DNA from 3 places in the Virgibacillus sp. FSP13 genome. Region 3 is predicted to be linked to each of the others. Evidence: riboswitches for the same ligand, from Rfam matches in the RefSeq annotation. Region 3 holds a riboswitch; each other region holds the start of a gene.
What was found. A riboswitch is a leader RNA that binds a small molecule or an ion and turns the genes downstream of it on or off. The one in region 3 is predicted to bind cobalamin.
Positions count from the first base shown of each region.

Region 1 (2,273 bases), on a different contig from region 3:
TATCACTATCAAACAAAACAGGAGAGAGAACAATGAAAGTTTACGTTGATGCTGACGCTTGTCCAGTAAAGGATATCATCATTTCCATTGCAAAAATCAATCAAATTCCTGTCATTCTTGTAAAAAGCTTTGCCCACTACTCCAACAACCAAGAGCCACAGGGGGTCGAAACGATCTATGTCGACACTGGGGCTGACTCTGCTGATTATCGGATTATGAAATTGGCACAAAAAGATGACATTATTATCACACAAGATTATGGTCTTGCTTCTTTAAGTTTAGCAAAGGGATGTGTCGTTCTACATCATAAAGGATTCGCCTACTCAAATGAGAATATCGATCAACTCCTGCAAACACGTTACGAAAGTGCCATGGCTAGAAAAAGCGGCAAACGTACAAAAGGACCCAAAGCTTTTACAGCTGAAGATGAAAAAAAATTTAGCGATCTATTTAAAAAAGTAATTGAACAAAGTTAGTTAGCACCCAAAGCTCGGCGTCCCTTTTTATCATCGTATATTTGCTCGCTTTTCCCGATTCTCCTTTCGTGATGGTGCTGTATGATATAACCTTTTCTCTTCCTCGGTTTCCGGAAAAACGTTCGGAACCGGAACCGGCTTCCCCTGTTCGTTAACAGCTACCATGGTAAGAAAAGATTCTGTTGTCAGTCTTTCTTCATTTTTAATCAAATCATTTGCGGTAACTTTCACATACACTTCCATTGAACTTGTCCCTGTATACGTCACAAATGCTTCTAATGTTAACGAATCCCCAACTTTTGCCGAAGAAAGGAAATCAACAGAATCAATCGATGCTGTAACAACTGCGCTTTTTGCATGCTTCATCGCAGTTAATGCAGCAATTTCATCAATATAAGCTAGAACCTTACCACCAAATATTGTATCTAAATGGTTTGTATCTGGTGGTAATACTAAACGAGTTTGAACGGTTTTAGAATCCTGTATAGCTATTTTTTCCATAGTAATATCCTCCCAAAAATTAAAAAACACCTTCCATAATAGAAGATGTTAAAAATGCGCACTAAAATTTAATTACATTAAATATGTATAAACGCAAAACGCAACACCCTCCTATTTCCCGTAGGATTGAAATGTCCTTCCCTATGGCAGGTCTCCTGGCTTCGAATCATCGAATCACTTTCCTTCCCGTTTCCTATTCAAAACAGTGGTTATCAAAGGATTCTCCTCGTTACAGTGGCGGGACCGCGTTGGAATTTCACCAACTTCCCTTTTCAACTTTTTATACAAGTCACCATAAGGCAAATGTATTCAATTGTATTTAGTATACCATTTTTTATTATAATGTGGGTGTTTCATCACTTTGACTATTGTAATATATATCTAATTAGATTACAATCTAATTAGATATATATTAGGGGGTACACATATGCAACTTGAACGTATCGTTAATTTTCATAAAACAATCGGAGACAAAACAAGAATTCAAATCATTGCTTTGCTAAAAGATGGCCCACTCCACGGGCAGGCAATTGCAGGGAAGCTTGGGCTGACCCCGCCTACTATCTCCTATCATATTAATAAATTAAAAGAGATCGATATCATTTACCAGCGGAGGGAGAAAAATACGATCTATTTTCACTTAAATGAGAAAAAGCTGGCATTTATGGCACAGGCAATTCTTAGGATTGGGGGAGAAAAAGAAATGGAGCAATTTCAGGTTAATAACGAAGAAAAATATAAGGTAATACAAAATTTCTTCCAAGACGGAAAACTAAAGAATATCCCTGCACAACGTAAAAAGAAACTTATTATTCTGGAATATCTTGTAAAGGGACTAGAAATAGGCAGAACATACAGCGAAAAAGAAATCAATGAACACATTAAACAATTTTATGGGGACTTTGCGACTATTAGGCGTGAATTCATCATGTGCCAATTTATGTCGAGGCAAAATGGTGAATATGAATTAAACCCCGAAGAATTGTGGCTGATCTAGTCAGCCTATTTTTTTAATCATCTAATTAGATATATATTAAATTAGATGGAATTATAATTAGGTGGTGATATAAATGAAAAATTGGATGGTTTGGAAACAAGAGAAAAATTATCAAAAGCTTTTCTGGTCTGGAACTATTAATGGAATAGGAAATCGCTTTACCCAAGTAGCTATTCTCACGTTGCTATACCAAGTTACCGAATCTGGTATTGCCATTGGACTTCTGTTTGCTATACGAATGGCCCCTTTTTTACTTTTAGCCCCAATCGGTGGAATGCTAGCAGACCGATTTTCCAAGA
Region 1 is NZ_JBSVKG010000012.1:18,605-20,877, reverse strand. Features, by position in the region: gene ACW2QC_RS11670 (YaiI/YqxD family protein) at 33-476, shown strand; gene ACW2QC_RS11665 (acyl-CoA thioesterase) at 507-977, opposite strand; cobalamin riboswitch at 1,106-1,289, opposite strand; gene ACW2QC_RS11660 (DUF2087 domain-containing protein) at 1,405-1,974, shown strand; gene ACW2QC_RS11655 (MFS transporter) at 2,048-2,273, shown strand, end outside.
Region 1: it holds a riboswitch for cobalamin, as region 3 does, so the genes downstream of both, ACW2QC_RS11665 (acyl-CoA thioesterase) here and ACW2QC_RS04170 (hypothetical protein) in region 3, are expected to answer to the same signal.

Region 2 (2,273 bases), on a different contig from region 3:
TATTCTCGAATGAGGCTGGTATGGGTAGTGCTCCAAATGCGGCAGCAACTGCTGAAGTAACACATCCAGCTAAACAAGGTTTAATCCAAGCATTAGGTGTTTTCTTTGATACCATTTTAATCTGTAGTGCAACAGCGTTTATTATTATTTCAGCTGGTGGTTATGAGGGAAGCAAGCTCGATGGTATCCAGTTGACCCAAAATGCATTTGGATTTCATATCGGTGACTGGGCATCAATATTTATTGCAATTGCGATATTCCTGTTTGCTTATAGCTCCATTTTAGGTAACTATTATTACGGTGAAAATAATATCGGATATGTAAAAGACAGCAAATTCGGCTTGTTTATTTATCGAATTGCAGTACTGGCGATGGTTGTCTTTGGTGCTATTGCAACATTCGACCTTGTATGGGCACTAGCGGATTTGACAATGGCGATTATGGCACTTATTAACCTTTACGCGATTACCAGGTTGTTCAAAATTGCCAACCGTGTTTTACAAGATTATCAAAGGCAACGAAAAGCTGGTAAGGATCCAGTCTTTTATAAAGATGCATTGGATGATGATTCCGGTGTTGAATTCTGGGATCGAGATAAGGCGAGTCATGTAGATAAATAAGTATTGTGGACTGTCTACTTTTAATGAGTAGGCAGTTTTTTGTTTTACCCTTGCTAAAAGGGAAGAATTCATTTAGTATGAACTTAGACATGATTTACAATATATTGTGTATTAAAATGTCGATAAAACCATATATAGTATTTGCCTTAAGCGTAGACGCCATTCGGCTTAATTGGGAATCTGGTGAAAACCCAGAACTGCCCCCGCAACTGTAAATGCTGACGAAAATGAGCAAAACCACTGTATAAGTATAGACGTTCAGAAGGTTTCCAAATTAGAAACGAAGCAATTCGATTTGGTGATTTTTAAACGGCTTCTTATATGGGAAGGGCTCAGGAGTAGGGTGAAGCATTAGTCAGTAGACCTGTCTTGCTTAAGAAATTTCAACTTCTTCGGGGATTGAGAAGATGAGATGATAGTTATAGTGCACACAGGACTTCTGTATGCTTTTTAACTGCTGTCATTTCATCCACTCAATTAGTAGTTGAGTGGATTTTTTAATTCTCTAAAACGAAAAGGGAGCGATTAACGTATGATGACAAAAACATCTACTGAGATTAATGATGTACTGGAACAAATTGATATAGCTGCTGAAACATATGGGCTAGATGTTCGTGAAGTGAAACAGCAAATCAACCAACTAAATAGCTCAAAAGCGGATGTAAATCAGCACGCATTATTTTATGCATTAAATAATATTGCCATGGATGAACCTGCCTGGACGTTTGTAGCGGCGCGTATGTATTTAAATGAACTCTATCAAGAGGCAGCTGAAAACCGTGGGTATCATCCGGAACAGCGTTATAGCGATTTTCATAGATTAATTAAGGTGCTAACTGAAAAGGGGATTTATTCGTCCAATCTAGTAAACTGTTATTCCAAAGAAGAAATAATAGCATTAGGAAGGGAGATTATTCCTGAGCGTGATCAACTGTTCAATTATATTGGCCTCTTTTTACTTGCTGATCGTTACATAACACGGGATCATGACCGTAATATTTACGAACTCCCGCAAGAACGGTTCATGATTATTGCAATGACACTGATGAAGGATGAGGCCGAGGAGAAGCGGCTTGAATTGATCAAAGAGGCTTATTGGGCAATGAGTAATTTATACATGACAGTAGCTACCCCAACCCTCGCCAATGCGGGCAAAAGTTTTGGCCAGCTTTCATCGTGTTTTATAGACACAGTCGATGATTCGCTTGATGGTATTTATCTAAACAACTGGGATATTGCTAGGCTCAGCAAGGACGGCGGCGGAATTGGTGCTTATTACGGAAAGGTAAGAGCACTTGGATCAGATATTAAAAAGTTTAAAGGAAATTCATCTGGCGTTGTTCCATGGATTCGCCTTTTGAATGATACTGCAGTCAGTGTCGATCAGCTTGGGCAGCGACAAGGCGCGGTAGCTATTTATCTAGATGTTTTCCATAAAGACATAATGGATGGATTCCTTGATTTGAAAACAAACAATGGTGATGAACGCCGTAAAGCCCATGATATTTTTACAGGTGTAGCCATTCCTGATTTATTTATGAAAAAGTTGCAAGAAGTTGATGAGAACGGGAGAAGTATTGGCGAATGGCATACATTTTGCCCACATCAGGTGAAACAAATGATGGGCTGGAAGGATGAAAATGGTGCTGCACT
Region 2 is NZ_JBSVKG010000011.1:5,786-8,058, reverse strand. Features, by position in the region: gene ACW2QC_RS11150 (alanine/glycine:cation symporter family protein) at 1-620, shown strand, start outside; cobalamin riboswitch at 757-1,006, shown strand; gene ACW2QC_RS11145 (ribonucleoside-diphosphate reductase subunit alpha) at 1,153-2,273, shown strand, end outside.
Region 2: it holds a riboswitch for cobalamin, as region 3 does, so the genes downstream of both, ACW2QC_RS11145 (ribonucleoside-diphosphate reductase subunit alpha) here and ACW2QC_RS04170 (hypothetical protein) in region 3, are expected to answer to the same signal.

Region 3 (2,273 bases):
CGCTTTAGCGATTCTTTCATAATCAGCGCTCTTGGATCCATTTTGTTCATATAAACACGATGTCCAAATCCCATGATCTTCTCTTTTTGTTGCAGCTTTTTCAACAATAATTCTTCAAATCCTGCAGTCGAATCTACCTCAAGCAACATGTGCATGACAGCCTCATTGGCCCCCCCGTGTAAATTACCTTTCAGTGATGAAACTGCGCCAGTTAATGCACCATATAGATCTGAATGTGTCGACGCAATTACCCTTGCAGTAAATGTTGAATTCGGCATTTCGTGCTCACTATACAAGAGTAGAGATCGATCAAAAATCTTCGCCTCTTGTTCAGACGGAACCTCCCCTGTAATCATATATAAAAAATTAGCACTATAAGACAAATCCTTGTGAGGGTGAACCGGTTTTTGTTTATTTAGAACCCGATAACTATTAACTGTAATATTAGGGAGTTTTGCCAGGAGATCGTAGGCACGATTGTTATTCACCTTCAAAGAGCGATCATCAATATTCTCTTCGTACCCCGCAAGCACGGATATGCCTGTTCTTAATCCATCCATCGGGTGTGTCTTTTTAGGCAATAATGCAAAAACATCAATTACATTGGATGGAACATTATACCTTGCCTTTAACTTCTTCTCTAATTTTGTTTTTTCGATTTGATTAGGCAGCGTATCCTCAAATAAAAGATGTACAATGTCTAAGTAATCCCTACTCTTAGATAACTCGATCAAATCATAACCCTTTATAATGATCTTCTCTTGTTCAGTATCAAGCAGTGAAATCCCAGTTTCTGCTGCAATAACTCCTTCAAGCCCAGGTACAAACTTAGTTTCCGTTTCCATTTAATTCCTCCCTCTCTCCTATTAGTTCTATCAGAACACTATTGGAAGCCCTTTCAAGATTTATTAAATAACGTCCTTTTGTTTCGTCACTCTCTTTACAAGTATCAATTTCTTTTTTCATTCGTTCATAACATACTTGCATGGGAGAAGATTGATCAACTGCCAAATTGTTCATAATCGCTGCCTTTAAACATTCCGTGAAATAAGTCACTGTTCCATACAAATTGTTTTCCCCCAGATGTTTGTTTATTTTCTGTATTTTTAATGCAATAAAAAAACAACTCCCCTTTTAGAAGTTGTTAGCATGCATCCCAAAAAAAGCATAAATAAACATGGTAAATTTCCAGAACATGTTCATCTGTTTATTCGCATGTAACACCTCCTATCCTCGTAGGTATGGATGTTGCTAGACATAGGCAGGTCTCCTGGCTCATGGTCATCACTTTTCGAACCTTCCCATTTTCATATACGTGAAAACAGTGGTTTTTCTCGAATCGTTCCCATACACAGTTGCGGGACAGCGTCGGGTTTTCACCGAACTTCCCTTTTAAGCAATAAAATGGAATTAACTTTATTGCACCTACATCTTTAACCTATTCAGTTAATCTCTTAAATTATATCACTCACTTTCAAAGATTACAATAATTCTTACATTTAATCTATGGCAAGTAATCCTGGAATTAAAAACAACGCAGGATCATCGCACATGTTCCTTTATCAAACCCCCCGCAAATTCCCCCACAAATACGTATGCAGTTGTGGTAAAACGCGTACATTCTTCAACACGTTGCTGGCCATCACCTGATCAATCAACCATTCATACCGGTCCAGCAAATGCTCAAGCAATTTCTCGTTGTCAGCGTTGGCGGTATCATCATTCCCCACTTGCAAAAATAACGGAACATCCGGATACCGCTGATGTAGCTTCGTTGCATAGTCCAAATCTGCTTGATCAAAAATGACAACTTTTAAACTGAATGTTCCCTGCTGATGCAATGTTAGCGAATCAATGATAGAGTCAAGGATATCAAAATTTGTCCGCATTCCAGAGCTCGGCGGTTTTGGTGAAATCGTCAGCTCATCGATCTTTACGAACCATGGCTGCCACTTACTTCCTTGTGTCTCAAGTGCGATTTTAATTTGCTGGCCATGAAGCAAATCAACAAGTCCATCTAACCCCGCAAGTAATCCGGGGTTCCCTCCAGAAATGGTTACATGGCCAAAGCGGCCGCCTGCTTGTTCCTGTAACGCCTCCCAAATATCTTCTGGCTCCATCATTTGGATGTTTTCCTTTTCCGATCCATCCCAAGTGAACTTAGAGTCACACCAGGAGCAGGAATAGTCGCATCCCGCGGTTCGGACAAACATGGTTTTTTGCCCAATTACCATTCCCTCTCCCTGAATCGTTGGCCCAAATACTTCCATTAC
Region 3 is NZ_JBSVKG010000003.1:76,652-78,924, reverse strand. Features, by position in the region: gene mmgD (citrate synthase) at 1-845, opposite strand, end outside; gene ACW2QC_RS04170 (hypothetical protein) at 829-1,068, opposite strand; cobalamin riboswitch at 1,244-1,444, opposite strand; gene queE (7-carboxy-7-deazaguanine synthase QueE) at 1,563-2,273, opposite strand, start outside.